Regions from separate parts of the Klebsiella sp. A52 genome, predicted to be linked through region 3. Evidence: predicted binding sites of a transcription regulator. Region 3 holds the regulator's gene; each other region holds the start of a gene.
The links. The regulator LexA, encoded in region 3, represses DNA repair genes until DNA is damaged. The targets are predictions, from matches to a motif close to TNCTGTATGTACATACAGNA.
Positions count from the first base shown of each region.

Region 1: a site for LexA is predicted at 8,097-8,116, ahead of KGA69_RS16255 (metal-dependent hydrolase). Genes of this name have one in related genera too.
Region 2: a site for LexA is predicted at 3,272-3,291, ahead of dinG (ATP-dependent DNA helicase DinG). Genes of this name have one in related genera too.

Region 1 covers NZ_CP074437.1:3,434,780-3,445,289, forward strand. The annotation lists gene chbA (PTS N,N'-diacetylchitobiose transporter subunit IIA) at 1-91, shown strand, start outside; gene chbR (transcriptional regulator ChbR) at 119-943, shown strand; gene KGA69_RS16230 (6-phospho-beta-glucosidase) at 1,046-2,392, shown strand; gene chbG (chitin disaccharide deacetylase) at 2,405-3,163, shown strand; gene katE (catalase HPII) at 3,205-5,463, opposite strand; gene cedA (cell division activator CedA) at 5,669-5,908, shown strand; gene KGA69_RS16250 (L-cystine transporter) at 5,968-7,359, opposite strand; gene KGA69_RS16255 (metal-dependent hydrolase) at 7,493-8,083, opposite strand; gene hxpB (hexitol phosphatase HxpB) at 8,211-8,879, opposite strand; gene KGA69_RS16265 (YniB family protein) at 9,031-9,567, shown strand; gene yciA (acyl-CoA thioester hydrolase YciA) at 9,601-9,999, opposite strand; gene KGA69_RS16275 (septation protein A) at 10,175-10,510, opposite strand, start outside.
Region 2 covers NZ_CP074437.1:4,800,715-4,811,224, forward strand. The annotation lists gene ybiB (DNA-binding protein YbiB) at 95-1,063, opposite strand; gene dinG (ATP-dependent DNA helicase DinG) at 1,114-3,258, opposite strand; gene rhlE (ATP-dependent RNA helicase RhlE) at 3,454-4,800, opposite strand; gene cecR (transcriptional regulator CecR) at 5,060-5,737, shown strand; gene hlyD (secretion protein HlyD) at 5,734-6,726, shown strand; gene KGA69_RS22730 (ATP-binding cassette domain-containing protein) at 6,719-8,458, shown strand; gene KGA69_RS22735 (ABC transporter permease) at 8,448-9,581, shown strand; gene KGA69_RS22740 (ABC transporter permease) at 9,671-10,510, shown strand, end outside.
Region 3 covers NZ_CP074437.1:1,017,833-1,028,342, reverse strand. The annotation lists gene plsB (glycerol-3-phosphate 1-O-acyltransferase PlsB) at 1-2,029, opposite strand, end outside; gene KGA69_RS04780 (diacylglycerol kinase) at 2,160-2,528, shown strand; gene lexA (transcriptional repressor LexA) at 2,651-3,259, shown strand; gene dinF (MATE family efflux transporter DinF) at 3,330-4,655, shown strand; gene KGA69_RS04765 (CsbD family protein) at 4,831-5,040, shown strand; gene zur (zinc uptake transcriptional repressor Zur) at 5,121-5,636, opposite strand; gene KGA69_RS04755 (cupin domain-containing protein) at 5,751-6,239, shown strand; gene dusA (tRNA dihydrouridine(20/20a) synthase DusA) at 6,342-7,340, shown strand; gene pspG (envelope stress response protein PspG) at 7,482-7,724, shown strand; gene KGA69_RS04740 (quinone oxidoreductase) at 7,918-8,901, opposite strand; gene dnaB (replicative DNA helicase) at 8,954-10,369, shown strand; gene alr (alanine racemase) at 10,401-10,510, shown strand, end outside.

The DNA of each region.
Region 1 (10,510 bases), 2.4 Mb from region 3:
GCTGGTTCATGCGCAGGATCATCTGATGACCTCAATGCTGGCCCGTGAACTGGTGGCCGAATTGATCGAGCTGCACGAGAAGGTACAATAGGCTATCCGAACGATGAGGCAGCCGAAGATGATGACCACCGAGATCAGTACCGCCAGGGAACAACAGCTCTTCAACGGGAAAAACTTTCATGTGGTCATCTATAACAAAACGGAGAGCGTGAGCGGGCTTCACCAGCATGATTACTACGAGTTCACTATCGTTTTAACCGGGCGCTATTATCAGGAAATTAATGGCAAGCGGGTGTTGCTGGAGCGCGGGGACTTTGTCTTTATCCCAATGGGGTCGCACCATCAGAGCTTTTACGAGTTTGGTGCGACGCGCATTCTTAACGTTGGCATCAGCAGACGCTTCTTTGAGAAACATTATCTGCCGCTGCTGCCGTTCGGTCTGGTCGCCTCTCAGGTCTATGCGGTGCAAAGCGCCTTTCTCAGTTATATCGAGTCGGTTATTGCTTCACTGAATTTTCGCGAGACTGAATTTGACGAGTTTATTGAACTGGTCTCGTTTTACACCATTAACCGCTTACGTCATTATCGTGAAGAGCCCGTTGAAGATGTGATTCCTCACTGGCTGAAAAATACCGTAGAAGATATGCACGATAAAAACAAATTTGGCGAAAGCGCGCTGGAAAATATGGTGCAATTGTCCGGGAAAACGCAAGAATATTTAACCCGGGCGACCCAGCGCTATTATGGTAAGACGCCGATGCAGATCATTAATGATATCCGCATCAATTTCGCGAAAAAACAGCTGGAAATTACCAACTATTCGGTCACTGATATTGCGTATGAATCAGGATATAGCAGCCCAAGTCTGTTTATTAAAACATTCAAAAAGCTGACTTCCTTTACGCCAAGCAGTTATCGCAAACAACTGACCAATATTAATTAACTCGCAGCGGTATTTACCGCGCGGTTTATTCATTCAAGTTAACTGTCCGCATTTATGCGGAGAGCGGTCTACGTCTACGCGTAGCGCCTAAGGGAGAAAGATATGAGCCAGAAATTAAAAGTCGTGACTATCGGCGGCGGCAGCAGCTATACCCCGGAATTACTGGAAGGTTTCCTCAAACGCTATCACGAGCTGCCGGTAACGGAACTGTGGCTGGTGGACGTGGAAGAAGGGCAGGAAAAGCTCGATATCATCCATGCGCTGTGCCAGAGGATGGTGGAAAAAGCCGGCGTGCCGATGAAAGTCTACAAAACGCTGGATCGCCGCGCGGCGCTGGAAGGGGCGGATTTCGTCACCACGCAGCTGCGCGTTGGCCAGCTGAAAGCGCGTGAAAAAGATGAACGTATCCCGCTAAGCCATGGCTATCTTGGCCAGGAAACCAACGGTGCTGGGGGCCTGTTTAAAGGCCTGCGTACCATCCCGGTGATTTTCGATATCGTCAAAGATGTGCAGGAAATTTGCCCCGATGCGTGGATCATTAACTTTACCAACCCGGCGGGTATGGTCACCGAGGCGGTATATCGCCACACCAATTTCAAACGCTTTATCGGCGTGTGCAACATTCCAATCGGTATGAAGATGTTTATTACCGATGTGCTGCAGCTGAGCCCGAGCGATGAACTGAATATCGATCTGTTCGGCCTTAACCACCTGGTGTTCGTTCGCGATGTGCTGGTCAATGGCGTGTCGCGCTTCGATGAACTGCTGGACGGCGTGGCTTCTGGCCGCCTGACCGCGAACTCGGTGAAAAATATCTTCGACCTGCCGTTTAGCGAAGGGTTGATTCGCTCACTGCGCCTGATCCCATGCTCGTATCTGCTTTATTACTTCAAGCCAAAAGAGATGCTGGCGATTGAGATGGGCGAGTACTACAAAGGCGGCGCGCGCGCTCAGGTCGTACAGAAGGTTGAAAAACAGCTGTTCGAACTGTACAAAAATCCGGATCTGAACATTAAGCCGAAGGAGCTTGAGCAGCGAGGCGGTGCTTACTACTCTGATGCCGCCTGCGAGGTGATTAACGCCATTTACAATGATAAGCAGGCCGAGCACTATGTGAATATTCCGCACCATGGCCACGTTGATAATATTCCGGCCGACTGGGCGGTAGAAATGACCTGTACGCTGGGCCGCGACGGTGCGAAGCCCACGCCGCGAATCACGCATTTTGATGAAAAAGTGCTGGGGCTGATTTATACCATCAAAGGCTTTGAAGTGGCGGCCAGCCAGGCGGCAATAAGCGGCGAGCTTAATGACGTACTGTTGGCGCTGAATTTAAGTCCGCTGATTCATTCGGATCGCGATGCCGAGCAGCTGGCGCGGGAGATGATCCTCGCCCATGAGAAGTGGCTGCCGAACTTTGCAGCGACTATCGAAAAACTGAAACAGTAACGGGAGCGGCCGATGGAACGCGTATTGATCGTTAACGCCGATGATTATGGCCTGAGCAAAGGGCAGAACTACGGCATTATCGAAGCCTGCAGGAACGGACTGGTGACGTCGACCACGGCGTTGGTCAACGGCGCGGCTATCGGCCACGCCGCCCAGTTGAGTCGCAGCCTGCCCGAGCTGGCGGTGGGCATGCACTTTGTGTTGACGCTGGGCGAGCCATTATCGGCGATGCCGGGGTTAACCCGCGACGGGCGGTTGGGCAAATGGATTTGGCAGATGGCGGAAGAAGACAGCCTGCCGCTGGATGAGATCGCCCACGAACTGGAGTGCCAGTACCGGCGTTTTATAGAACTGTTTGGTTGCGAACCGACCCATATCGACAGCCACCACCACGTGCATATGATCGCGCAGATCTACCACATCGTCGCCGCTTTTGCGCGCGAAAAGGGCGTCGCTTTGCGTATCGACCGCCAGGTGGCGGCGCTGAATGGCCTCGATCAGGATGCGGCGCGCAGTAGCGATGGCTTCAGCAGCGAATTTTACGGTGAAGCGGTTTCACAAGCGCTGTTCCTGCAGACGCTGGATGCCTCACTTGAACGGCAGGAAAACTCGCTGGAAGTGATGTGTCATCCGGCATTTGTCGATAACACCATTATGGGCAGCGCTTACTGCTATCCGCGGCTGACCGAACTGGACGTGCTGACGTCCGGCGAACTGAAGTACGCTATTGCGGAACGCGGCTACCGGCTCGGAAACTATCGCGACGTATAAAGAGAGGAAAGCCCGGCAGCCATGAACTGCCGGGCTTTTTGTTACGCGGGTATGGCCGCAACTTTACTGCTTCTTGACCAGACGCGATGCGCGGCCAGTAGCGTCAGCAGTTTATCGACGCTAAGCGTATTAATCGCGTCGCATTCGATAACCCCTTCTTCACCCGCAGCGGGCACCTGTAGCAGCGAACTAAACTGCCGCGCATCGCCCGCCAGTAAAATAGGCTTCAGATGCTTATAAGCTTCCAGCAGATAGTAGCGGGCATCTCCGTTATCGCTGATGCTGCTCAGATCGCCGCCGGGAACGATAACCGCATCAACCGTCAACGATGGCGAGCCGGCGAAGGTTCCGGCGATCGGTAGCTGCGATCCATCATCGGCGCTGACTTCGCCCATACGCGAATAGAGCAGTTTGCTGTGGACGCCTCTGGCCTGCAGCGCTTGCAACAGGTTGAGTACATCCTGCGCGCAGGTCTTCTCGTTGAGTAATACCGCGACAATTCGTCCTTTTACGTCGCCATCGCCATCAGCGTAAAGACTGAGGGTTGGATCTTTCTCCACGCCGTTAACCGGCGCTGGCGGGGCAATATTCCTCTGCTCATCGCTGAGTTCGATACCGAGATTGTTGGCTACCGCTTCCGCCAGCCCGATATCAATATGCGCCAGATGATCGACCACCCGCTCGCGGATCCAGACTCTGACCACTTTGCTCAGCTCAAAACTAAAGCCGCCGATAATGTGCTGCTGCTCAATCGGCGTCTGGCTGAGCCAGAACACGCGAGGCTGGGCGTAGTACTCGCCGAAGGAGGGGCTACGGTTACGGATTTTCTCGCCATCAACGCGTTCCGCCAGTGATTCAAAGCCGCCGCGTTTCGGCGCCGGCGGCGTTTCGCGAGGCCAGTTATCGTTGATAGAGTTGGGCTCATAGTTTGCTGGATTGGTATCAATCTCCATTCGGTGCATGCCGTCACGCTGGAAATTATGATACGGGCAGGTAGGGCGGTTAATCGGAATTTCGTGGAAATTTGGCCCGCCGAGGCGGCTAATTTGCGTATCGGTATAGGAGAAGAGTCGCCCTTGCAGCAGCGGGTCGTTACTAAAATCGATACCCGGCACGATATGACCCGGATGGAATGCCGCCTGTTCGTTCTCAGCGAAGAAGTTGTCGGGGTTACGGTTAAGCACCATTTTGCCGACTCGTTGCACGGGCACCAGCGCTTCCGGAATGAGTTTGGTCGGATCCAGCAGATCGAAGTCGAAATCGAACTCGTTTTCCTCTGGAATTAACTGCAGGCCGAGCTCAAACTCCGGATAATCGCCAGCCTCGATGGCTTCCCATAGGTCGCGGCGATGAAAATCCGGGTCGCGGCCGGTCAATTTCTGCGCCTCATCCCACACCAGGGATGCTTTACCGGCCACCGGCTTCCAGTGGAAGCGTACGAAGGTGGCTTTGCCTTCGGCGTTGATGAAACGGAAAGTATGTATGCCGAAACCTTCCATCGTGCGATAGCTGCGCGGCAAGCCGCGGTCGGACATGGCCCACATCACGTTATGCAATGTTTCCGGCTGCAGCGAAACATAGTCCCAGAAGGTGTCATGGGCGCTTTGTCCCTGCGGAATTGCCCAGTGCGGTTCGGGTTTCACCGCATGGACAAAGTCAGGAAATTTAATCGCATCCTGGATAAAGAAAATAGGCGTGTTATTGCCCACCAGGTCGAAAATGCCCTCTTCGGTATAGAATTTGGTGGCGAAGCCGCGGATATCACGCACGGTATCGGCCGAGCCCGCGCCGCCCTGAACGGTGGAGAAGCGGACAAAAACAGGGGTGATTTTTTCCGGCGCGGACAGAAAATCGGCTTTGGTAATCTCTTTCAGGCTTTTGTAAGGCTGGAAATAGCCGTGCGCGGCGGAACCGCGAGCATGAACGATACGCTCGGGAATGCGTTCATGGTCAAAGTGGGTAATTTTCTCACGTAAGATAAAATCTTCCAGCAACGTTGGTCCGCGGTTGCCGGCGCGTAACGAGTTTTGATCGTCGGCGATGCGTACCCCCTGATTGGTGGTCAGCGGGAAGTTTTCGCCGCCTTTACGCTGCGGCTCAAGCGTATCTAATTTTATGCTGTGAGTATCCGGCGCTTTCAGGCTGCCGGGCGCCGTCGGCTCCTCCCCGGGTGCGGTTGGCTGGGGAGTAGGGCGCCACTCGCGGTCTTCTGGCGCCAGTGAATCGAGGCCCGGTTTTGCTTCATCGCTATCGTGTACCGGAGCCTGTCGGCTGTGTGGGTCGTGGTGTTTTTCTGACATCTGCTCGTCTCCTGCTTTCATTGCTAAAAGTGGTCGTTGCTAAACCAAAACCCTTCTAACTATAGAACATTGTTCTGGGTTCGCCGGGCAGAAACGAATAGAGTTATCCTAAAATGCGCATTAGCGGAGGAGGGGCGACGAAAAGGGGGGCGATCGGCTATGATAGGGGTTTATGTTCCCGCTTTGCTTAGTGAATCCATCTGTTATGAAAACATTGCGCCAACAAAATCGCCCTGTCATTAGCTACGTGCCGCGCGTCGAGCCTGCGCCGCCGGATCATGCCGTTAAAATGGACCATTTTCGCGATGTCTGGATATTGCGGGGCAAATATGTCGCCTTTGTACTGATGGGCGAGCGTTTCCGCCGTTCACCGGCGTTCACCGTGCCGGAATCGGCGCAGCGTTGGGCTAATCAGATACGCCAGGAAGGTGAAATAGAGGCCTGACCTCGCGGGTAAAATAAAAAAGCCGCTGAAATTCAGCGGCTTTTTTGTGGCTGTTAACGTTAGCGATGCGCCAGTTCGGCGTCTTCTTCGCTATCGAGGATGGCTTTATCCGTCTGGCGCAGCCACTGGCTGGTCAGCGTGCCGGCGGTCATTGAACCGTTAACGTTAAGGGCGGTACGGCCCATATCAATCAGCGGCTCGACGGAAATCAGCAGTGCGACCAGCGTGACCGGCAGACCCATCGCCGGCAGCACGATCAAGGCTGCGAAGGTCGCGCCGCCGCCAACGCCGGCTACGCCCGCGGAGCTTACGGTGACGATACCCACGAGGGTGGCAATCCACATTGGATCCAGCGGGTTGATGCCAACGGTTGGCGCTACCATTACCGCCAGCATCGCCGGATAGATACCGGCGCAGCCGTTCTGACCAATCGTCGCGCCAAATGAGGCGGAGAAGCTGGCAATAGATTCCGGCACGCCCAGACGGCGCGTCTGCGCTTCCACGTTCAGCGGAATAGACGCCGCGCTGGAACGGCTGGTGAAAGCGAAGGTAATCACCGGCCAGACTTTACGGAAATACTTCAGCGGACTGACGCCATTGACGGCTAACAGCAGACCGTGTACCACAAACATGATCCCCAGCGCGATGTAAGAGGCCACCACGAAACCGCCGAGCTTGATGATGTCATGCAGGTTGGAACCGGCAACCACTTTGGTCATCAGTGCCAGTACGCCGTACGGGGTCAACTGCATCACCAGACGCACCAGCTTCATCACCCAGCCCTGCAGCGTGTCGATGGCGGTCAGGACGCGTTGGCCTTTCTCCACATCGTTTTTCAGCAGCTTCAGCGCCGCGACGCCAAGGAACGCCGAGAAGATAACGATACTGATGATCGAGGTCGGGTTCGCGCCGGTCAGATCGGCAAACGGGTTTTTCGGCACAAACGACAGGATCAGCTGCGGAACGCTCAGATCTGATACTTTACCGACATAGTTGCTCTGGATGGCGTTCAGACGAGCGGTTTCCGCGCTGCCCTGCACCAGGCCTTCAGCGGTGAGGCCAAACAGGTTGGTCACCAGCACGCCGACCAGCGCGGCGATTAGGGTGGTGAACAGCAGCGTACCGATGCTCAGGAAACTGATTTTCCCCAGCTGTGATGCATTGTGCAGGCGCGCCACCGCGCTCAAAATGGAGGCGAAGACCAGCGGCATGACAATCATCTGCAGCAGTTGCACGTAGCCGTTACCGACGATATTGAACCACTGAATAGAATCTTTCAGAACCTGACTGTCGGAGCCGTAAACCAGCTGCAGGCCAAGACCAAAAATAACGCCGATAACGAGACCGACCAGTACTTTTTTAGCGAGGCTCCACTGTTTGTGGCGGGTTTGAGCCAGCGCAAACAGTAAAACCGCGAACACGACAACGTTCGCTATTAATGGAAAATTCATCCCCGTTCTCCTGATATCTTGTTACCTGGGTTGGTCTGAAACCAACTCTTATGGCGCCAAGAGTAGCAGAAGGCCTTATTGCTTTCTTATACTCAAATGGAATGGGTTATAACCAAAAAATTATTTAGCGTATTTATCGTTCAGCCTGATGGTTAATAAAACGATTAAAGGTTATTTGCAGCGAATTAATCATATTTGATGACCAGCGCACGGCGCTATTTTCGGCCATGCTTTGCGGCATCCAGACGGCGTAAATGAACAGCGCCATGCACAGCGCGCGCTCGAGTTGATTGCCTTTGCGCGGCGCGAGGATCGGCAGACGGAACCGCCAGCGACAAGGCCACAGCAGCGGTACGCCGGCCGGGGTGAGCATATCGGCGAGTATATGACTGAGGTAGCCAAGCACTAAACCCTGCAGCGCATCGGCCGGGATTATCCAGCTCTCCGGCACTTTTAGATAGAACAGCGCCAGCCCGCCGAATACCGCCAGCAGGCTGTGGGTAAAACCCCGGTGGCCAAAGGCGCGGGCTACCGGTTTTGAGACCCAGCTTAAACGCTGCCCGAGGAAAGATTTAGGATGGTCGATATCGGGCAGCAGGCAGGTCAGCACGGCGGAAGGAACGATATGCCACCAGTCCCCCTGCGCCAGCACGGGGGTTAATTCTGCATTTTTTGCAAATACCGCACAGGCGATAGAAAAGAAGAGGTGGCCTTCCGCCGTCATGATAAAAACCCTAAACTGTCAATTCATACAGTATAGGGTTTTTATACAGTATACGGAAGAGGTGACGGTGTAACTCTTTGTCACAAGGTTGACATATTTTGACGACATTAATGCCAGCGCAAGTCGTTTAGCCGCGCAGGTCTGCTACCGTCAGCTGCTGCAGAGACGCCAGTTTCACATCGGCCAGTACGAAGCGCGGATCGCGGCTGTTTTCTGCTTCCGGAACCACAATCGAGCGCATCCGCGCCGCTTTACTGGCAATCATGCCGTTAACAGAATCCTCCAGCGCCACGCAGGACATTGGCGCGACGCCAAGCTTCGCGGCGCAATCAAGATAAACCTGGGGATGCGGTTTGCTGTAAGGCAGATGTTCGGCTGAGGCCAGCGCGTCGAACTGGTCGCGAAGTTCAAACATTTCCAGCACTTTTTCCAGCATATGCAGCGGCGACGCGGAGGCGAGGCCGATTTTTAGTCCTTCGGCCTTACACAACGCCACGGCTTCACGCACGCCGGGCAGTAGCGGCCGTGACTCCTCGACCAGCTGAATGGCCCGGCGGATAATGCTGGCGGTTACCTCCGCGCGGTCCGGGCCGCGCCAGGGCTGTTGCGCAAACCATAAATCGACCACCAGGTCGATGCGCAGCCCCAGCAGGTCAGGTAATTCATCACGGCGGCTAATATCCACTCCGAGGCTTTCCAGTACCTCCAGCTCTGCGCGGTCCCATAGCGGCTCTGAATCGATAAGCAGGCCATCCATATCGAAAATAGCGGCAAGAATCTGACGCTTTGCTGACATAAGTTCCTCTCCATTGGCGTAAGTAGATAACGAAATTGTCCATATGGTATATCATACCGCGCTGAAGCAGGCGAAATTCGCTGCGGAAGATAGACTTATACCTGACTCTATGTCGGCATGGAGAGTCTGGCGTTTTAAACAAGGGGAACTCATGACGTATCAACAAGCTGGACGCATTGCGGTCATTAAACGCATTTTGGGATGGGTCATCTTCATTCCAGCCGTGCTGTCTACGCTGATTTCCGTACTGAAGTTTATGTACGAGCATAGCGAAAAGAAACCGGGTATTGATGCGGTGATGATGGATTTCGCCCACCTGATGATTGAGATGGTGCGTTTCAATACGCCGTTCCTGAATTTCTTCTGGTACAACTCGCCGCTGCCGGAGTTCAAACATGCGTTGAACATCGGTTTCTGGATTATCTACGCGCTGGTGTTTGTCGGTATGGCGTTGCAGGCTTCCGGCGCGCGGATGGCCCGCCAGGCGAAGTTTCTACGCGAAGGCGTGGAAGATCAGTTGATTCTGGAACAGGCTAAAGGCGCGGAAGGCCTGTCTCGCGAACAGCTTGCCGAACGTATTGTCGTTCCGCGTCATACTATTCTGAAGCAGTATTTCACGCTTTACGTGCTGCCGATTGTGGTGATTGTGATCGGTTATATTTTCTTCTCGCTGCTTGGCTTTCTTTAAGCAGAAGATCTGCCCGGCAAGCCGGGCAATGTCTTACTCGGCAGGCAGCGCTCGCGGCTTGCCTTCATTGTCTACCGCCACATAAATAAACAAGGCTTCCGTCGCCTTATAACGCTGGCCCAGCGGTTCCGTCGATACTTTTTTCACCCATACCTCAATATTAATAGTGATTGAGGTGTTGCCGCGCTTTACGCAGCGGGCATAGCAGCACACAACATCGCCAACGGCGACCGGGCGTAAAAAAGTCATACCATCAACACGGACAGTCACAACGCGGCCGCGGGCAATCTCTTTGGCCATAATCGCGCCGCCGATATCCATCTGCGACATCAGCCAGCCGCCAAAAATATCGCCGTTCGCGTTGGTATCCGCCGGCATGGCCAGGGTGCGTAAAACCAATTCGCCCTTCGGGGCGAGATCTGTTGTTGTCATTCTATACTCTGTACTAGTCAAAGGAGATCAGGCGCGATGCTACTATGAAAACGGCGCAGAGAGAATAGGGGAATACGCCCGCCGGTACGGTTAAAACGGGGTTTTGGCAAAGGTCGGGGCGCGAGTTGATAATAGAAGGCGGTACGCGCCGGCTAGCGCGTACCGTTAAGGGGTATTAGTGCTTATCGTCCTGTGGCATGTGGCGGTAGATATAAACGCCGCTCAACAGGGTAAAGACCAGGGTCAATGCCGTTAAACCGAAGACTTTGAAGTTGACCCAGATATTCTGCGGCAGCCAGAACGCGATGTAGATATTAGCCAGCCCGCAGAGAATAAAGAACAGCGCCCAGGCCAGATTCAGCCGCGACCACACCTGCTGCGGCAGCGTCAGCTCTTTACCAAGCATGCGTTGGATCAGCGGCTTTTTCATTACCCACTGGCTGAACAGCAGGGCGCCGGCAAACAGGGCGTAGATGACGGTCACTTTCCACTTAATAAATTCATCGTTGTG
Region 2 (10,510 bases), 1.3 Mb from region 3:
ACACTCTGAAATGCCACTGAATTAACCCTGAAAAGACCTTTTAAATACCCTTGTTTGCCCGTCCGAGCCACCGGACGGGCTTTTTTTTGTCCGTTTACCAGCGTTCGGCAACCTGCGCCAGGCCATGGGCGAGCGAAGTCGCCTGACCGGTGGCGACCAGGCAGCAGGCAAGCTGAATTTTCAGCGACTGCGGAACCGGCTCGCTACCGCTCACGCAGCGCTCAATCCAGCGCGCGGTGGTTTCGGGGTCTTTGGATTCCGGCAATGCCACTTTTTCCTGCGCAATCTCGTCGGCCCGCTCATGCAACACTCGGGTTCCCGCCGCATCAATCAGGTTAATTTGCGGGCAGCGCTGCGGGTTGGCATAGACTTCGCCTTCGGTACCGTGCATCAGCAACGCCCGACCACCGATCTGCGTAAAGAATGCCGCGACCTTGCTGATATATTCTGGATGCGAGACGCTCGACAGCCGCAGCGCGGCGTCTTCAGCGAACGGCGTCGCCAGCTTTGCCAGGGTATGCGCGCTATTGCGCACCCCCATCCGCCAACGCAATGCCAGCTGCTTTTCCAGCGCCGGGCACAGCGCGCCGACCGGGATATAGACCGGCTCATGGCTGTCGAGACGCGCCTGGGCCTGACCCGCGTGGGTGGTGGCCGGGATCCCCATCAGCGCAAATATGGTCTCGGTCAGGACGCGGGTTGGATCGTGGCTGACGCCGTGAACCACCACCGGGAAACCGAGTTTATGCAGCAGTACCGCCAGCAGCGGCGTCAGGTTGGCCTGTTTGCGCGCGCCGTTATAGCTGGGGATAACAATCGGCATCGGTTTCGCTACCGGTGGCGTCAGGCGGAGGGTCTGTAGCTGCATCGCCTCATAGAAGCCCTGCATTTCGGCTTCGCCTTCGCCCTTGATGCGCAGCGCAATGAGAATAGCGCCCAGTTCCAGATCGTCCACTTCGCCGTTTAACATCCGCGTATACAGCGCACGGGCCGTGGTTAAATCCAGGTCGCGAGCGTGATTTTTGCCGCGCCCGACTTCTTTGATGATTTTGGTGTAATCCATCGACTTGCTCCCTCCAGCGGTAGGCTCCGCCGACCGGACCGCTTATGCGCTTAGCGGCGTCGGCGACGCGTCTGTTTTGCTTTGCTTTTTACTATAACCTCGGGAACGCCCGGCTGCTCTATGGGAAATACCGGTAACGCATTTAACAATCGCGCGCCGTAATTTTTGGTCAGCAGGCGCTTATCGTAAATAATGACTTCGCCCCAGCACTGATGGCTACGGATCAGGCGCCCGACCTGTTGAATCAGGTTGAATGAGGCGCTCGGCAGGCTTTGCACCTCAAAGGGATAGCGGTTGAGGCTTTTCAACCACTCGCCTTCGGTGATCACCACCGGGCTGTCGATCGGCGGGAAGGCGATTTTATGGATATGCACCTGGCTTAACAGCTCGCCCTTTAAATCCAGCCCTTCGGCAAAAGATTGCAGGCCAACCAGCACGCTGCGCTCGCCGCCTTCAACGCGTTTACGATGCAGCTCGACCAGCCGATAGCGCGGCTGGTCACCCTGCACCAGCAGCATCAGGCGCAGATCGGTAACATGTTCCAGAAAGCGATTCATGGCACGCCCGCTGGCGAACAGCACCAGCATACCAAGATGCTTTTTGCTCTCGACCTGTTCACGGAAAAAAGCCGCCATTTCGGCGATGTGCTGCTCTTCGTTATCAATAAGCGGCTCATAGCGCATCTGCGGAATAATAATTTTTCCCTGCTCGACGTGATTGAACGGCGAGTCCAGCGCCACGAAACGATCGCCCGCTTTTTCCTTCAGACCGCTCATCTCCTGCAGTCGCGAAAAGCTATTCAACGAACGCAGGGTCGCCGAGGTGACGACAATATGCGGCACGCTGCGCCACAGCAGGCGTTCGAGCTGATCGCTGACGCGGATCCCGACGCAGTGGAACCAGACATGGATCTGGCCGTCGCGAATCTCACGGGTGGCCCACTTGGTCACCGGGGCGCCGGAAGACTGCGCCATTGAGGCCAGCCGCCACAGCTTGCTCTGGCTTTCGAACATGCCAAGGGCCCGGTTCATCTGCAGCAGGATACGATGCAGGCGCACCACGTCGTGGCTGCCGGTCTTTTCACTGAGATCGTTGAGAAACAGCTCTGCCAGCCCGCGCAGCATTTCGGTGAGCTTGGCCAGCCGCTGACAAATCTCCATGACTTCCTGCGGCAGTTCGCCCATCGGGAAGCGATGCTCCGCCTCCTGGGCGGCTGGCATATAGAGATTGAGAATATTATTGAGCGAGGCGATAAGCTCATACAGCTCTTCGCAGTGTTCGTTCAACCGTTCCGGATTGGCCAACGGCGGCGCGGTCTTCGGACGGAACTGCTCCATGCAGGTCGCCACCAGCTTGCTGAACAGATCCAGCTGCAGCCGGTACCAGGGCGCGGTTATCTCCGCGCTCATCTCTAAGGCATCGCGGGCGACGTCCGGGAGATGGTGGCCTTCATCAAGCACCAGCAGCAGGTTTTTCGGCTCCGGCAGCACCGCTTCGCTCTCCATCGCCGCCATCACCAGCGCATGGTTGGCCACCACCACTTCCGCTTCCTGAATTTCGCGGCGGGCCACGAAAAACGGGCATTCACGGTAGTAGTGGCAGTTGCGGTTAAGACAGCTGGCTTTATCGGTGCTCAGCCGCCCCCACAGGGCGTCGTCAATGGGCTTATCGGTATGGTCGCGCAGGCCGTCCCATTTATAGCCGTCGAGATCGGTTTTCAGCGTCGCGCACAGCTTTTGTTCGGCCTGGTTTTTTGGCGTCAGATCGTCATCGAGGAACGCCAGCAGGTCCTGCTGCGTCGCCTCGGTGCTGGCCAGCGCCGCCAGATTACGCGGACAAACGTAGCGGCCGCGGCCAAAGGCGGCGGTAAAGCGCAGGTCGGGAATAATCTTGCGCAGCAGCGGCAGGTCTTTACTGTAGATTTGATCCTGCAGCGCGACGTTGGCGGTACTGACCACCAGCGTTTTTTGTTCCTCACGGGCGATGGCGATGCCGGGGATCAGATATGACAGCGTTTTGCCGACGCCGGTCGGCGCTTCGATAGCCAGATGCCGCCCCTCTTCCCCGGCGAGCGTTTTCGCTACATCGGCGATCATCTGCCGCTGCGGGGCTCGGGGGATAAAGTCCGGGATCTGTTCCTGAAGCGCCTTATACCAGGCGGCGATTTGCGCTTTTAGCGCAGCGGTCAAAGCCATGAGAAAACCTGAATACTGTATAAACAGCCACTATTGTGCCATTTTTGCCGGCCAGGAGGTATTGCTTTCTGTAAGGGGTGGAATCGCGCTCGATAAAAAGCGCGATGAACGGCAAAAAAACGGCCCGCCGCCGCGCACGCGGGCAGACGAGCCGTGATGATGCCTGAGCGCTTTATCGTCCCAGGCGACAGCGTCTTATTCGCCGGCAGGTTTACGCGGGCGACGACGACGCGGTGGTTTACCGTCCTGGGTACGCGCTTTCGGCGCTTCACCATCCTGACGGCGCGGCGCCTGTTGGCTACGGCCCTGGCTCTGACCGCCGCGTCCCTGTCCCTGCCCCTGACCGCGGCCTCCGCCGCCACGCTGCTGACGACCGTTTTGAATCGGCTCCGCTTTAATCGACGGATCCGGCTCATAACCGGCAATAGCAATACGCGGGATCTCTTTTTTCAGCAGGCGTTCGATATCACGCAGCAGCTTATGCTCGTCCACGCAGACCAGCGACAGCGCTTCGCCGGTCGCCGCCGCGCGGCCGGTACGGCCAATACGGTGTACATAATCTTCCGGCACGTTCGGCAACTCATAGTTAACCACGTGCGGTAGCTCTTCGATGTCGAGCCCGCGCGCGGCGATGTCGGTGGCGACCAGCACACGAATGCCGCCGGATTTAAAGTCAGCCAGCGCGCGGGTACGCGCGCCCTGGCTCTTGTTGCCGTGGATAGCGGCGCTACGGATACCGTCTTTATTCAGTTGCTCCGCCAGATGGTTGGCGCCGTGCTTGGTGCGGGTAAAGACCAGCACCTGCTGCCAGTTGCCTTCGCCAATCAGCTGCGAGAGCAGTTCACGCTTACGTTTCTTATCCACAAAGTGAACGTGCTGGGTGATCTGCTCAGAGGCGGTGTTTCGGCGCGCCACTTCGACTTCCAGCGGGTTATGCAGCAGTTTTTCCGCCAGCGCTTTGATCTCGTCGGAGAAGGTAGCGGAGAACAGCAGGTTTTGACGACGCGGCGGCAGTTTAGCCAGCACGCGGCGGATGTCGTGGATAAAGCCCATGTCCAGCATGCGGTCGGCTTCATCCAGTACCAGCACTTCAACTTTATCCAGGCTGACCGCGTTCTGGTGCTCGAGATCCAGCAGACGGCCCGGGGTGGCGACGAGGATATCGACGCCGCCGCGCAGTTTCATCATCTGCGGGTTGATGCTCACGCCGCCGAAGACCACCAGCGAGCGGATATTCAGATATTTGCTGTAGTCGCGGACGTTTTCGCCCACCTGCGCCGCCAGTTCGCGGGTCGGCGTCAGGATCAGGGCGCGCACCGGACGGCGCCCCTTCGCGTGCGGCTGCTCCTGGGTCAGGCGCTGCAGCAGCGGCAGCGTAAAACCGGCGGTCTTGCCGGTCCCGGTCTGGGCGCTGGCCATCAGATCGCGGCCCTGCAGTACTGCCGGGATCGCCTGCTGCTGGATAGGGGTCGGCTCAACGTAGCCCTGCTCGGCGACGGCGCGCAGGATATCGGGATTCAGGCCAAGGGAATCAAAAGACATAACAACTCCGAACCGCCCCGGCCCGTTTAAGGGCGTAGTTTTCAGGGAGATTATTGCGATAGAGATGGCAAAAACCACAATGCCATGAAGGGGCGCAGTCTAGCAGATTTTGTGACGAACCGCATAAAATATCCCCGCAGGAATTACCAGCAAAATAATGCACGCTTGCGCCGGGTAACTTTTAGTATTCATCATGATGGACAGTTCAGCGAATCGCCTCTATTCTTAATCAATCGATTGATTAATTTTTTAGAGTGCGATGAACAGTACCTCCGTGACCAGTAAAGGCGAACAAGCCAAAAGCCAGCTTATCGCCGCCGCCATCGCGCAATTCGGCGAGTATGGCCTCCATGCGACGACCCGCGATATCGCCGCGCAGGCCGGGCAAAATATCGCTGCTATCACCTATTATTTCGGTTCGAAAGACGACCTGTATCTCGCCTGCGCGCAGTGGATTGCCGACTGTATCGGCGAGAATTTCCGCCCGCATGCCGAAGCGGCCGAAGCCCTGCTCGCCCAGACGCCCCCCGACAAACCGGCGCTGCGGGAATTGATTCTGCGCAGCTGCCGCGATATGAGTCTGCTGCTGACCCAGGACGACACGGTCAACCTCAGCAAATTTATCTCTCGCGAGCAGCTCTCCCCTACGGCGGCTTACCAGCTTATCCACCAGCAGGTTATCGCCCCGCTACATAGCTATTTGACGCGGCTTATCGCCGCCTGGACCGGGCGCGATGCCAACGATACGCAAATGATTCTGCACACCCACGCCCTGCTTGGCGAGGTGCTGGCCTTCCGCCTCGGGCGGGAAACCATTTTACTGCGTACCGGCTGGGCGCAGTTCGATCAACAAAAGGCTGAACAAATTTTTCAGGTGATTACCTGTCATATCGATTTCATTCTGCAAGGGTTAGCGCAAAGGAGCCTGGGATCATGAAAAAACCCGTCGTCGTTCTACTGGTCGTCATCGTGCTCGCCGCGATCGGCGGCGCCTGGTGGTGGTATCAAAGCAGCCAGGCGAAAGATCTCACTCTCTATGGCAATGTCGATATTCGCACTGTGAATATGAGCTTCCGCGTCGGCGGACGGCTGGCAACCCTGAACGTCGATGAAGGCGATGAAATTCGCCGCGGGCAAACCCTCGGCGAACTTGACCGCGCGCCGTATGAGAACGCGCTGCAGCAGGCGCAGGCCAACGTCTCCACCGCCCAGGCGCAGTACGATTTGATGATGGCGGGCTACCGTGCCGAAGAGATTGCGCAGGCGGCGGCCGCGGTTAATCAGGCTCAGGCCGCCTGGGTCTATGCGCAGAATTTTTATCAACGTCAGCTCGGCCTGCGCGCCAGCAGCGCGATTTCAGCCAACGACCTCGAAAACGCCCGTTCTTCACGCGATCAGGCGCAGGCGACCCTAAAATCGGCGCAGGACAAACTGCGTCAATATCGCGCCGGTAACCGCCCGCAGGAAATTGCCCAGGCCAAAGCCAGCCTTGAACAGGCGCAGGCAGCCCTGGCGCAGGCCAAACTGGACCTGCACGATACCGTACTGACCGCGCCATCCGACGGTACCCTGATGACCCGAGCCGTAGAGCCCGGCACCATGTTGAACGCCGGCGGCACGGTGTTGACGCTATCGTTAACCCATCCGGTTTGGGTACGCGCCTACGTTGACGAGAAAAACCTTGGCCAGGCGCAGCCGGGGCGCGAAGTACTGCTGTATACCGATAGCCGGCCGAACAAGCCCTATCATGGTAAAATCGGCTTTGTCTCCCCCAGCGCCGAATTCACGCCGAAGACCGTGGAAACACCGGATTTGCGTACCGATCTCGTCTACCGCCTGCGCATCGTGGTGAACGACGCCGACGGCGCGCTGCGTCAGGGCATGCCGGTCACCGTCTCCTTCAGCAACGGAAACGGGCATGAGTAAGGACGCGATAACTTTAACCGGACTGACACGCGGTTTTCCCGGTATGGACCGACCCGCGGTCGCGCCGCTGAACTGTACCATTCACTCAGGCTACGTCACAGGGCTCGTCGGCCCCGATGGAGCGGGTAAAACGACGCTGATGCGAATGCTGGCCGGTTTACTTAAGCCTGATGAGGGCAGCGCCAGCGTTATCGGCTTCGATCCGCTCAAGGACGACAGCGCGCTGCACGCGGCGCTCGGCTATATGCCGCAGAAATTCGGCCTGTATGAAGATCTGACGGTGATGGAAAACCTGAACCTGTACGCCGATCTGCGCAGCGTCACCGGCGAGGCGCGGAAGAAAATATTCGAGCGCCTGCTGGAATTCACTTCTCTTGGCCCTTTCACCGGGCGATTAGCCGGCAAACTCTCCGGCGGCATGAAGCAAAAACTGGGGCTCGCCTGTACGCTGGTAGGCGATCCGAAAGTGCTGCTGTTAGATGAGCCCGGCGTCGGAGTCGATCCTATCTCGCGCCGCGAGCTGTGGCAGATGGTCCACGAACTGGCCGGCGACGGCATGCTAATTTTGTGGAGCACCTCTTATCTCGATGAAGCCGAGCAGTGCCGCGATGTGCTGCTGATGAACGAAGGTAAATTGCTTTACCAGGGCGAACCGAAGGCGCTGACGCAAACCATGGCCGGGCGCAGCTTTCTGGTCTCCAGCCCGCAGGAAAACAACCGCCGTCTGCTGCAGCGAGCGCTGAAACTCCCGCAAATTAGCGATGGCGTGATTCAGGGCAAATCGGTGCGTTTGATTCTGAAAAAGGAAGCCCGCATTGATGAAGTTCAGCAACATAACGACATGCCGCCGCTACAGGTGGCCGAAACCGCGCCGCGTTTTGAAGACGCCTTTATCGACCTGTTAGGCGGCGCCGGAACCGCCGAGTCGCCGCTGGGAGAGATTATTCATCACGTGGACGGCAGCAAAGACGAAACGGTCATTGAAGCACGGTCGTTAACGAAAAAGTTTGGTGATTTCGCCGCCACCGATCACGTCGATTTCCAGGTTAAGCGCGGTGAGATTTTCGGCCTGCTCGGCCCCAACGGCGCCGGTAAATCCACGACCTTCAAAATGATGTGCGGCCTGCTGGTGCCGACCGACGGAAAAGCGCTGGTGCTGGGGATGGATCTCAAGGTTAGCTCCGGTAAAGCGCGCCAGCATCTGGGCTATATGGCGCAAAAATTCTCGCTGTATGGCAACCTCAGCGTCGAGCAGAACCTGCGTTTTTTCTCCGGCGTTTACGGCCTACGCGGCCGGGCGCAAAATGAAAAAATCGCGCGCATGAGCGATGCCTTCGGCCTGAAAAGTATCGCCAGCCACGCCGCCGATGAGCTACCGCTCGGCTACAAGCAGCGGCTGGCGCTGGCCTGCTCGCTGATGCATGAACCCGACATCCTGTTTCTCGATGAACCCACCTCCGGCGTCGACCCGCTTACTCGCCGCGAATTCTGGCTGCATATCAACAGCATGGTCGATAAAGGGGTTACGGTGATGGTGACTACCCACTTTATGGATGAGGCGGAATACTGCGACCGCATCGGGCTGGTCTACCACGGTAAGCTTATCGCCAGCGGCACGCCGGACGCGCTGAAGGCGCAGGCGGCGAATGACAGTCAGGCGGATCCCACCATGGAACAGGCGTTTATTACCCTGATTAACCAATGGGACAAGGAAAACGGTCATGAGCAATAGCATTCTCTCCTGGCGACGGGTTCGCGCGCTGTGCGTCAAAGAGACCCGGCAGATCGTCCGCGATCCCAGCAGTTGGCTGATTGCGGTGGTGATCCCGCTACTCCTGCTGTTTATCTTCGGCTACGGCATTAACCTCGACTCCAGTAAACTGCGGGTCGGCGTATTGCTGGAACAGCAGAGCGAAGAGGCGCTGGACTTTGTCCATACCATGACCGGCTCGCCCTACATCGACGCCACCGTCAGCGATAATCGCCAGCAGTTGATTGAGCTGATGCAGGCCGGGCGCATTCGCGCGATGGTCGTCATTCCCGTCGATTTTGACCGTCAGATGGCCCGCGCCGGCGCCAATGCGCCGATTCAGTTGATTACCGACGGCAGCGAGCCTAACACCGCTAACTTCGCGCAGGGCTACGTCGAAGGTATCTGGCAGATCTGGCAACAGCAGCGGGCGGAAGACCGCGGTGAAACCTTTGAACCGCTTATTGACGTGCAGATGCGCTACTGGTTTAACCCAGCGGCCATCAGTCAGCACTTTATTATCCCCGGCGCAATTACCATCATCATGACCGTGGTCGGCGCGATATTGACCTCTCTGGTGGTAGCGCGCGAATGGGAACGCGGCACCATGGAAGCGCTGCTATCCACCGAAATCACCCGCGCCGAACTGCTGCTGTGCAAGATAATTCCCTACTATTTCCTTGGCATGCTGGCGATGTTGCTGTGTATGCTGGTATCGGTATTTATTCTCGGCGTGCCCTATCGCGGCTCGCTGCTAATTTTGTTTGTCATCACCAGCCTGTTTTTGCTCAGTACGCTGGGAATGGGGCTACTGATCTCGACCATTACCCGCAACCAATTTAACGCCGCGCAGGTCGCGTTGAACGCCGCTTTTTTACCGTCGATTATGTTGTCGGGGTTTATTTTCCAGATAGACAGTATGCCGGCGGTGATCCGCGCGGTGACCTACGTGATCCCGGCGCGTTATTTCGTTAACACCCTGCAAAGCCTGTTTCTGGCGGGCAATATTCCCGTGGTGCTGCTGGTGAACGTGCTGTTTTTGATTGCTTCGGCGGTGATGTTTATCGGCCTGACGTGGCTTAAAACCAAACGGCGTCTGGATTAACCCTGGCGCTCGAATTTTGCCCGGTGGCGCTACGCTTAACGGGCCTACGATAGGTTTCGGTCGCCCGGGTCCGACATGAGGAAGGTTCTATGTTTCATCGTTTATGGACATTAATCCGCAAAGAGCTGCAGTCGCTGCTGCGCGAACCGCAAACGCGGATGATTTTAATCATGCCGGTGCTGATTCAGGTACTGCTGTTTCCCTTTGCTGCCACGCTTGAGGTGACCAACGCTACCATCGCTATCTATAACGAAGATAGCGGCCGCCACGCGGTGGAGCTCACCCAGCGCTTTGCCCGCGCAAAGGCCTTTACCCACGTCCTGCTTCTGAAAAGCCCGCAGGAGATCCAGCCGACCATCGATGAACAAAAAGCCCTGCTCGTGGTGCGCTTCCCGGCGGATTTCTCGCGTAATCTCGACAACTATCAAACCGCCCCGCTACAGCTACTGCTCGACGGGCGTAACTCCAACAGCGCGCAAATCGCCGCTAACTATCTACAGCAGATTGTTAAAAACTATCAGCAGGATCTGCTGCAGGACAAAGCGAAACCGAACAACAGCGAACTGGTGGTGCGCAACTGGTACAACCCGAATCTCGACTATAAATGGTTCGTGGTGCCGTCGCTTATCGCCATGATCACCACCATCGGGGTGATGATCGTAACGTCGCTGTCGGTGGCTCGCGAGCGCGAACAGGGCACCCTCGATCAGCTGCTGGTTTCACCGCTCGCCACCTGGCAAATATTCGTTGGCAAAGCGGTACCGGCGCTGATAGTCGCCACGATGCAGGCGACTATCGTGCTGGCAATCGGCATCTGGGCCTATCAGATCCCATTTGCCGGCTCGCTGCTGCTGTTCTATTTCACCATGCTGATTTACGGACTCTCTCTGGTGGGCTTTGGCTTATTGATTTCTTCGCTGTGTTCAACC
Region 3 (10,510 bases):
CCTGACGCTGCATCTCTGCCATCAGCGCATCGATAACGCCCGCCAGCTCCTCTTTTTCCCAGCGCAGGAACAGCTCGGCTTTCAGGAACGGATAGAACATCTCGACATGACGCAGCACTTCGCTACGGGTGATGCGGCGATGTTGGGTCACGATAGCGGCCAGCAGCGACGGCATCACCAGCATATGGGCGATGTTGTTGCGATAGTAGGTCATCAGCACCGCCTGCTCGCGCGGCAGGATGATGATATCGCCGATGGTGTCTTTCTCGACTTCGAACTTGTTCATCTGCAGTGCGTGGTCGATAAGCTCGCCGGCGGAAGCCGTCGGCGCGGTCGAATCGGTGGAGTACGGCACGTTACGCAGCAGGTCGAGGTAGCAATCCAACTGCTGGGTCAGCTGCTCACGGGTCAAAGAACGCTGACGCGACGCCAGAAGCGCCGTACAGCACAGGTTCATGGCGTTGGCCGCCCCGGCATTGTTGATGCGCACCATCAGATCGGCGGCGATATTATTCACCGTCGGCGTCAGCCAGGAAGGGCGGACAGCTTCGATAGGATCGATGGCTTCGCGCCATTCCGGCACGTGCTGATTGAGGTAGGTCATCAGCGGCAGCGGTTCGCCGAAGTTAACGTAGCCCTGGCCGAGATTACGCAGTTTGCTGAGGCCGCGCACCATCTGCGGCAGGCTCTCTTTTTCTTTTGTCGCGCCGCGCAGCTCTTTGGCGTAGGTACCGACTTCCATCACGTGCTCGTAGCCGATATAAATCGGCACCAGGGTGATGGGGCGGCTACCGCCGCGCAGCATTGCCTGGATAGTCATCGACAGGGTGCCGGTTTTCGGATCCAGCAGACGGCCGGTACGGGAACGCCCGCCTTCGACGAAGTATTCCACCGAATAGCCACGGCTGAACAGCTCGCCAAGATATTCGCGGAATACCGTGGAGTAGAGCTTGTTGCCCTTAAAGGTACGGCGAATAAAGAAAGCGCCCAGACGGCGGAAAATCGGCCCGGCCGGCCAGAAGTTGAGGTTTATGCCGGCGGCGATATGCGGCGGCACCAGCCCCTGATGATAAAGCACATAAGAGAGCAGCAGGTAGTCCATGTGGCTACGGTGACAGGGCACATAGACAATCTCATGGCCGTCATGCGCCAGCTGGCGTACGCGCTCGGCGTTATGCACGTTAATCCCCTGATACAGACGGTTCCAGGTGAAGCCGAGAATACGGTCAGTCAGGCGGATCATTTCATAAGAGAAGTTAGCGGCAATCTCTTCCATCAGCGCGATGGCGTTCTGCTGGGCCTTCTCGTGAGAAATCTTCTTGCTGCGCGCTTCATCTTCTACCGCGCGGGCGATAGCTTTCGATGCCAGCAGCTTATTGAACAGATCCTGGCGGGCAGGGAGACGCGGGCCGACGGCGGCCAGACGTTGACGGGCGAAGTGCATACGCGCCACGCGGGCCAGCTTCTGGGCGATGATTTTATCGGTACCGTGCTCATCCGCCATGCGGCGCAGAGAGACAGAAGGCGAGAAACGCACGAAGCTATCGCGGCCAAGCCAGGAGACGGCGAAGAATTTCTGAATACCGTTAAGCATGCGTAGCGGCGGATTCTCTTCGCCTTTTTCGCGACCCGGGGCGCGGCCGAACATCACCGAGACCGGCACCATTTGCACGTCGAGATCGGGATGATTACGGTGCAGATCCAGGTAGTCGTGGAACAGCTTAATGGACTCCTCTTTCGGCGTGTAGTAGGTAAACACGCGCGGGCCGCCGTGGATGAAAACGTAGCGCGGCAGCAGGGTGCCGTCGATTTCCAGCGGTTCAAAAGGGTCGGGTAAGTCATGCGCCAGGCACTGGGCGCGCAGGGTCAGCAGGTCCGCCTTGGAGTTATAAGGCAAGACGTACATTATCGGACGCGAGGTATCGAGCCCTAATTCCTGAGCAGGTTCTGCCGGAATAGACTTGCTTTTTACCAGCACCCGTAATGGTAAATTCAGTAATTTATAGTAAATTCGTTGCCAGCCGGACATAAACGATGTGAAGCCTCTGGTTAATCATGCAAATGCGCGGCAAGAATAACAGAAAGCGTACAAAATTTCCGTTGTCACACGGCAAACACGTACACTCAGCGACGTCATTTACATTAAAAGGTTCTTTTTGATGGCCAATAATACCACTGGGTTAACCAGAATCATTAAAGCAGCAGGTTATTCCTGGAAAGGTTTCCGCGCGGCGTGGGTGAACGAAGCCGCTTTCCGCCAGGAAGGCGTCGCCGCCATTGTGGCCGTGGCGATAGCCTGCTGGCTGGATGTCGATATCATTACGCGAGTCCTGCTCATTGGCTCGGTCCTGTTAGTGATGATAGTCGAAATTCTTAACAGCGCGATTGAAGCGGTGGTTGACCGTATCGGGCCTGAGCATCATGAGCTTTCCGGGCGCGCCAAGGATATGGGCTCGGCGGCGGTACTGCTGGCGATAATCATCGCGTTGATCACCTGGACTATGCTGTTGTGGTCGCATTACCGCTAAGTCTTGTCGGCAACGCTCGCAAAACGCAAAGAATCTCCTGATTTTTATATGATATGTGGTTCCAAAATCACCATTAGCTGTATATACTCACAGCATAACTGTATATACACCCAGGGGGCGGAATGAAAGCGTTAACGACCAGGCAGCAAGAGGTGTTTGATCTCATCCGGGATCACATCAGCCAAACGGGCATGCCGCCGACGCGTGCGGAAATTGCTCAGCGCTTGGGGTTCCGTTCCCCAAACGCGGCGGAAGAACACCTCAAAGCGCTGGCGCGTAAAGGCGCGATTGAAATCGTCTCCGGCGCTTCACGCGGCATTCGTCTGCTGACGGAAGAAGAACACGGACTGCCGCTGATCGGCCGCGTCGCCGCAGGCGAACCGCTGCTGGCGCAGCAGCATATTGAAGGTCACTATCAGGTTGACCCGGCGATGTTTAAACCAAATGCCGACTTCCTGCTGCGCGTTAGCGGGATGTCGATGAAAGACATCGGTATCCTCGACGGCGATCTGCTGGCGGTGCATAAAACTCAGGACGTGCGTAACGGCCAGGTCGTCGTCGCGCGTATCGATGAAGAAGTCACCGTAAAACGTCTGAAAAAGCAGGGCAACGTCGTTGAACTGCTGCCGGAAAACAGCGAGTTTTCCCCGATCGTCGTCGATCTGCGCCAGCAGAGCTTCACCATTGAAGGTTTGGCCGTCGGCGTGATCCGTAACGGTGAGTGGCTGTAACTCCCGTCCTAACGCAGCGTCATCATGATGCATGACGCTGCGATGTTCCTCCTCTGTCTGGTCCCTCTGCATGCTGCTCAACGCCGCCGATAAAGCACTGTGGCGCCTCGCGCTACCGATGATTTTCTCGAACATTACCGTTCCGCTGTTGGGGCTGGTCGATACCGCCGTTGTCGGCCATCTTGATAGCCCCGTATACCTTGGCGGCGTCGCCGTCGGCGCGACGGCCACCAGTTTCCTCTTTATGCTGCTGTTGTTCCTGCGAATGAGCACCACTGGCTTAACCGCTCAGGCCTACGGCGCCAAAGATCCGCAGCGGCTGGCGCGCGCTCTGGTGCAACCGCTGATCCTGGCGCTGGCCGCCGGGCTGCTCATTGTTCTGTTCCGCATGCCGCTCATTGACCTCGCGCTACATATTGTCGGCGGCAGCGAGGCGGTACTGGAGCAGGCCAGGCGGTTCCTCGAAATCCGCTGGCTCAGCGCCCCGGCGTCGTTGGCTAACCTGGTGCTGTTAGGGTGGCTGCTTGGCGTGCAGTACGCCCGCGCCCCGGTGATCCTGCTGGTGGTCGGCAACTTGCTGAATATCGTGCTCGACCTGTGGCTGGTAATGGGGCTGCATATGAACGTGCAGGGGGCGGCACTGGCGACGGCGCTGTCGGAATACGCTACCTTTATCATCGGCCTGCTAATGGCGAAACGGGTGCTGGCGCTGCGCGGCGTGACGCTTGCCATGTTGAAGGAAGCCTGGCGCGGCAATATGCGGCGCCTGCTGGCGCTTAATCGCGACATCATGCTGCGTTCGCTGCTACTGCAGCTCTGCTTTGGCGCCATCACCGTCTTCGGCGCCCGTCTGGGCAGCGACGTGGTGGCGGTCAATGCGGTACTGATGACCATGCTGACCTTTACCGCTTACGCGCTGGACGGTTTTGCCTATGCCGTCGAAGCCCATTCCGGACAGGCTTACGGCGCGCGTGACGGTAGCCAACTGCTGGAAGTCTGGCGCGCGGCCTGTCGGCAGTCGGGAATGGTCGCGCTGGCGTTCGCGTTAATCTACAGCGTGGCCGGTGAGCATATCATCGCGCTATTGACCTCTATCCCATCATTGCAGCAGCTGGCCGACCGCTATCTGTTCTGGCAGATGATCCTGCCGGTGATTGGCGTCTGGTGTTATCTGCTGGATGGCATGTTTATCGGCGCAACGCGCGGCGCGGAGATGCGTAATAGCATGGCGGTGGCCGCCGCGGGATTTGCGGTGACGCTGCTCTCTGTGCCCGTGCTCGGCAACCACGGCCTGTGGCTGGCGCTGGCCGTGTTCCTAGCTTTGCGTGGGCTTTCGCTGGCGCTCATCTGGCGCCGCCACTGGCAGCGTGGCACCTGGTTTAATTCACCCTCCTGAATGCAAATATCCCGGCCGAGCGCAGCGCGAGCCGGGAAAATTCTCCCAGCGTGTTCAATTGGCCTGATGGTTAAAAATTCCGAATAACTAATCGGTGTCAGCATTGTCATCTATAGTTATTACCATGTCCGGAACAAAACGGGCTGTTAACCCACCGAATCATGAGGACGTAATGATGAATAAAGACGAAATCAGCGGTAACTGGAAACAGTTGAAAGGTAAAGCCAAGGAACAGTGGGGTAAACTGACCGATGACGATATGACGGTCATTGAAGGGAAGCGCGATCAGCTAGTCGGTAAAATTCAGGAACGTTACGGCTACGCGAAAGATCAGGCCGAAAAAGAGGTGTCTGACTGGGAGCGTAAGAACGATACGCGCTGGTAGCAAATGTGGTTTTGACCCCCTGTTTATGCCTGTCTAACGGCATAGTGATATGCCGTAGCTTCCCGCTGATGTCGCCCGACTCAGCGGGCTTTCTTTTTAATCTGGATGGTATGATCGTGATGACAGTGTTCGCGGGCGCTGCACGCTTCGACTTCCACGCAGGCAGCGCACAGGCCGTGCGCTTCAATCACATTATGCCGTAGAGCGAAGCCCATTCTGGCCGCCAGCGTATGCATAATATCTTCTACGCCTTCCGCACACTCTTCTTTGACCACGCCGCAGCGATCGCAGATAAACATCGCCGAACTGTGGGTCGGCTGATCGAAAAGGTGGCACAGTACATAGCTGTTGGTCGATTCCACTTTGTGCACAAAACCTTGCTCCAGCAGAAACTCCAGCGCGCGATAGACCGTGGGCGGCTTCGCCTGCGGCTCTTTTTCTCGCAGCAGATCCAGCAGATCGTAGGCGCTAATCGCCCCTTGCTGCAGGCTCATCAGACGCAACACTTCCAGACGCTGCGGGGTCAGGCGTACGCCACGTTGCACGCAAAGCTTTTCAGCCTGCGCTAACATTTCTTGCGAAGTGGTGTTATCCATGAGCATCCTCTGGTTGCGTGATGTTGAAACTGTTACTTTATCACGAACCAGGTAAAACGCCGAGATCCTGCAAGCTTTGCTATACCTGATGTATCTCATTTTCGGGAGAAAACGATGAAACGACCTGATTGCATTCGACATTGGCGCGAACTGGAAGGTGCGGATGATTCCACCTACCCCGATAGTCACGAGCTGTTTTCTATTGGCGCGCCTCTTGCCCGCGGCCTGCGGCTAAATCGGCTGGGCATCCATCATGAACGCTTACCGCCGGGGCGCAGAACCTCTTATCCACATGCGGAAAGCGATGAAGAAGAGTTCATCTACGTGCTGGAAGGCTTTCCGGAAGTCTGGATCAATGGCTATCTATGGAAGCTGGAGCCGGGCGATAGCGTCGGCTTTCCGGCGGGGACTGGCGTGTGTCATACCTTCCTGAATAATACCGAGCAGGAGGTGCGGCTGCTGGTCGTTGGCGAGGCGAATAAAAAACACAACCGCATCTACTATCCGTTGAACCCAGGCTATGCCGCGACTCGCCAGGATCGCTGGGTGGATCACCCTCCGCAGTTCTTTGGCCCGCACGACGGCAAACCGCGGAAAATATAGGCCGCATTTTGACCATGGCGCGTGGCGTTCGACGTTATGCGCCGTGGTTGGTGTTTGTGCTATAGTAGCGCCCCTTTTTACCCGGATGCTTATTTATTCGCCATGATGCCAGAATCCACATCTACCGCTTTTGCTGCCCACCGTTTTTCTATCGCGCCCATGCTCGATTGGACCGACAGACATTGCCGCTACTTCCTGCGTCTGCTGTCGCGCCATACTCTGCTGTACACCGAAATGGTCACCACCGGCGCGATAATTCACGGTAAAGGCGACTACCTGGCCTATAGCGAAGAAGAACATCCGGTAGCGCTGCAGTTGGGCGGTAGCGATCCTGCGGCGTTGGCGCAATGCGCGAAGCTCGCCGAGGCGCGCGGCTACGACGAGATTAACCTCAACGTCGGCTGCCCCTCTGACCGCGTGCAGAACGGGATGTTTGGCGCTTGTCTGATGGGTAACGCCGCGCTGGTGGCGGACTGCATCAAAGCGATGCGCGACGTGGTGTCGATCCCGGTAACGGTAAAAACCCGTATTGGCATTGACGATCGGGATAGCTATGAATTCCTGTGTGATTTCATTGAGACCGTCTCCGGCAAAGGGGAGTGTGAAATGTTCATCATTCACGCTCGTAAAGCCTGGCTTTCCGGCCTGAGTCCGAAAGAGAACCGCGAAATTCCGCCGCTGGATTATCCGCGCGTCTGGCAACTGAAACGTGATTTTCCGCATCTGACGATGGCGATTAACGGCGGAATTAAATCTCTGGCAGAGGCTAAACAGCAGCTTGAGCATATGGACGGCGTGATGGTGGGGCGTGAAGCCTATCAAAACCCGGGTATTCTGGCTTCTGTGGATCGCGAGATTTTCGGCGTCGACGGCGCGGATGCCGATCCGGTGGCGGTGGTGCGCGCAATGTACCCCTATATCGAGCGAGAGCTCAGCAACGGTACCTATCTTGGCCATATCACCCGCCATATGCTGGGATTGTTCCAGGGGATCCCCGGCGCGCGTCAGTGGCGTCGCTATCTGAGTGAAAATGCCCACAAAGCGGGCGCTGATATCAACGTGCTGGAACACGCGCTGAAGCTGGTTGCCGATAAGCGTTAAACTTTTCGCTAAAAACTGGTCTATTTCGCCACGCCCTACAGCACTGCTGCGGGGCGTTTTGTTTTAATTCAATGAGTTATACCTGGCATGATTCTTGAAATAGCCAATCAGCTATCTGGTTATTTATTTCGGGAGAAGACCATGCTGGAACTCTTATTTGTTATTGGCTTTTTTGTCATGTTGCTGGTCACCGGCATCTCGCTGCTTGGCATTATTGCCGCGCTGGTCGTCGCCACCGCGCTGATGTTCTTCGGCGGCCTGTTCGCATTAATGTTTAAGCTGCTACCCTGGTTGCTGCTGGCGGTGGCCGTCGTATGGGTTATTCGGGCGATAAAATCGCCGACCACAACCCGCTATCGCCGCGAAGATCGTTGGCGCTACTAAGCCATCATTTTGGGGATTGAGCGGTGTGTCACAACCTGAGTAATTTTGCATAAAACAGCGTAGGCATTGCGTATTAAATCTGTCACTATTAGCGCGATAACGAATTCATCGTGCTGTACCCTACATACAGCCGAACAAAAAAAGTCAGGGCCTCCGTCAGGAGGCCCTAAACTTTTCTGGCGATCTCATCCGGTTACGGTAACAGCAGGCTCGAGCCTTCGGTCACCCGGCTTTCCAGGATCTCATGCGCGCGTCTGGCGTCACGCAGGGCGTATTTCTGATTATCCGCCACATCGACTTTGATCACGCCGCTGGCGATCAGCGAAAATAGCTCGTTGCTGGCTTCCGTCAGCTCTTCCCGGTTGGTGATGTAGCCTTGCAGAGAAGGGCGGGTCACATACAGCGATCCTTTCTGATTGAGGATACCCAAATTCACGCCGGTTACCGGGCCAGATGAATTGCCGAAGCTGACCATCAGCCCACGCCGCTGAAGACAATCGAGCGAGGCCTCCCAGGTATCTTTACCCACGGAATCGTAAACCACGGCGACTTTTTTGCCGCCGGTTAGCGCCTTGACGCGCTCGGCAATATTCTCTTCGCGATAGTTAATGGTTTCCCAGGCGCCGGCCTGCCGGGCGCGCTGCGCTTTTTGCTCGCTTCCGACGGTACCGATAAGTTTCGCCCCCAGCGCTTTCGCCCACTGGCAGGCAATCAGCCCCACGCCGCCCGCCGCCGCGTGGAACAAGAAGGTTTCATTGGCTTGTATTTCATAGGTTTTGCGCAGCAGATACCAGACGGTCAGCCCTTTAAGAAACGAGGCGGCGGCCTGCTCAAAGGAAATCGCATCCGGCAAAATTGCCGCTTTGTCGGCATGCACGTTATGCACCGAACTATAAGCGCCAAGCGCGGACTGGGCGTATACCACGCGGTCGCCAACGTTGATATGTTTAACCCCGCTGCCGATTTTACTCACGATACCGGCGGCTTCGGTTCCCAGTCCGCTCGGCAGCGAGGGCGGTGGATACAGGCCGCTGCGGATGTAGGTGTCGATATAGTTGATACCGATAGCTTTGTTTTCTACCTGGATTTCGTGTTCGGCAGGATCGTTGGGGGTAAACTCAACCGCATGCAGAACCTCGGGGCCTCCATGCGCGGGAAATTCAATTCGTGTTGCCATGTGAACTCCTTTATAATTTTGTGTCTCTCATTTACAGGTAACTCCATTCACTATGGCAGGAAATAAACCCTTCAACAAACCACAGACAGAACCTCGCGAACGCGATCCGCAGCTCGCAGGGTTGAAAGTCCCGCCGCACTCGATTGAAGCGGAACAGTCGGTGTTGGGCGGTTTAATGCTGGATAACGAGCGCTGGGACGACGTCGCCGAAAGGGTGGTGTCGGAAGATTTCTATACCCGTCCGCATCGTCATATCTTTACCGAGATGGCGCGCCTGCAAGAGTCAGGCAGCCCGATTGATCTGATAACCCTCGCGGAATCGCTGGAGCGTCAGGGGCAACTGGATAGCGTCGGCGGCTTCGCCTACCTGGCCGAACTCTCCAAAAATACGCCAAGCGCGGCGAACATCAGCGCGTATGCCGACATCGTACGCGAACGCGCGGTAGTGCGTGAAATGATTTCGGTGGCCAACGAGATCGCCGAAGCCGGTTTCGACCCCCAGGGGCGCACCAGCGAGGACCTGCTGGATCTGGCGGAATCCCGGGTATTTAAAATTGCCGAAAGCCGGGCCAATAAAGACGAAGGGCCGAAGAACATTGCCGATGTGCTCGATGCCACCGTCGCCCGTATTGAACAGCTGTTCCAACAGCCGCATGATGGCGTCACCGGGGTGAATACCGGCTATGACGACCTCAATAAAAAGACCGCCGGGCTACAGCCTTCGGATCTGATTATCGTCGCCGCGCGTCCGTCGATGGGTAAGACGACATTTGCGATGAACCTCGTGGAAAACGCGGCGATGCTGCAAGATAAGCCGGTGTTGATCTTCAGTCTGGAGATGCCATCCGAGCAGATCATGATGCGTACTCTGGCCTCGCTATCGCGCGTCGATCAGACCCGTATCCGTACCGGCCAACTGGACGATGAAGACTGGGCGCGGATCTCCGGCACAATGGGTATTTTGCTGGAAAAACGGAACATCTATATCGATGACTCCTCCGGCCTGACGCCGACGGAAGTGCGTTCGCGCGCCCGGCGTATCGCCCGCGAGCACGGCGGTATCGGTCTTATTATGATCGACTACCTGCAGCTGATGCGCGTACCGTCGCTCTCTGATAACCGTACCCTGGAAATCGCCGAAATCTCCCGTTCCCTGAAGGCGCTGGCAAAAGAGTTGCAGGTGCCGGTGGTCGCGCTGTCGCAGCTGAACCGCTCTCTGGAACAGCGTGCCGATAAACGCCCAGTCAACTCCGACCTGCGTGAATCTGGCTCTATTGAACAGGATGCCGACTTAATCATGTTCATCTATCGTGATGAGGTTTATCACGAGAACAGTGATTTAAAAGGTATTGCTGAAATTATCATTGGTAAACAACGTAACGGCCCGATCGGTACGGTACGACTGACCTTTAACGGCCAGTGGTCGCGTTTCGATAATTATGCCGGTCCTCAGTATGACGATGAGTAAACCTCCGTCAGTCTTTTTTTAAGGAATTCAAATGCAAGCGGCAACTGTAGTTATCAACCGCCGCGCTCTGCGACACAACCTGCAACGCCTGCGTGAACTGGCTCCCGCCAGTAAACTGGTTGCGGTGGTGAAAGCGAACGC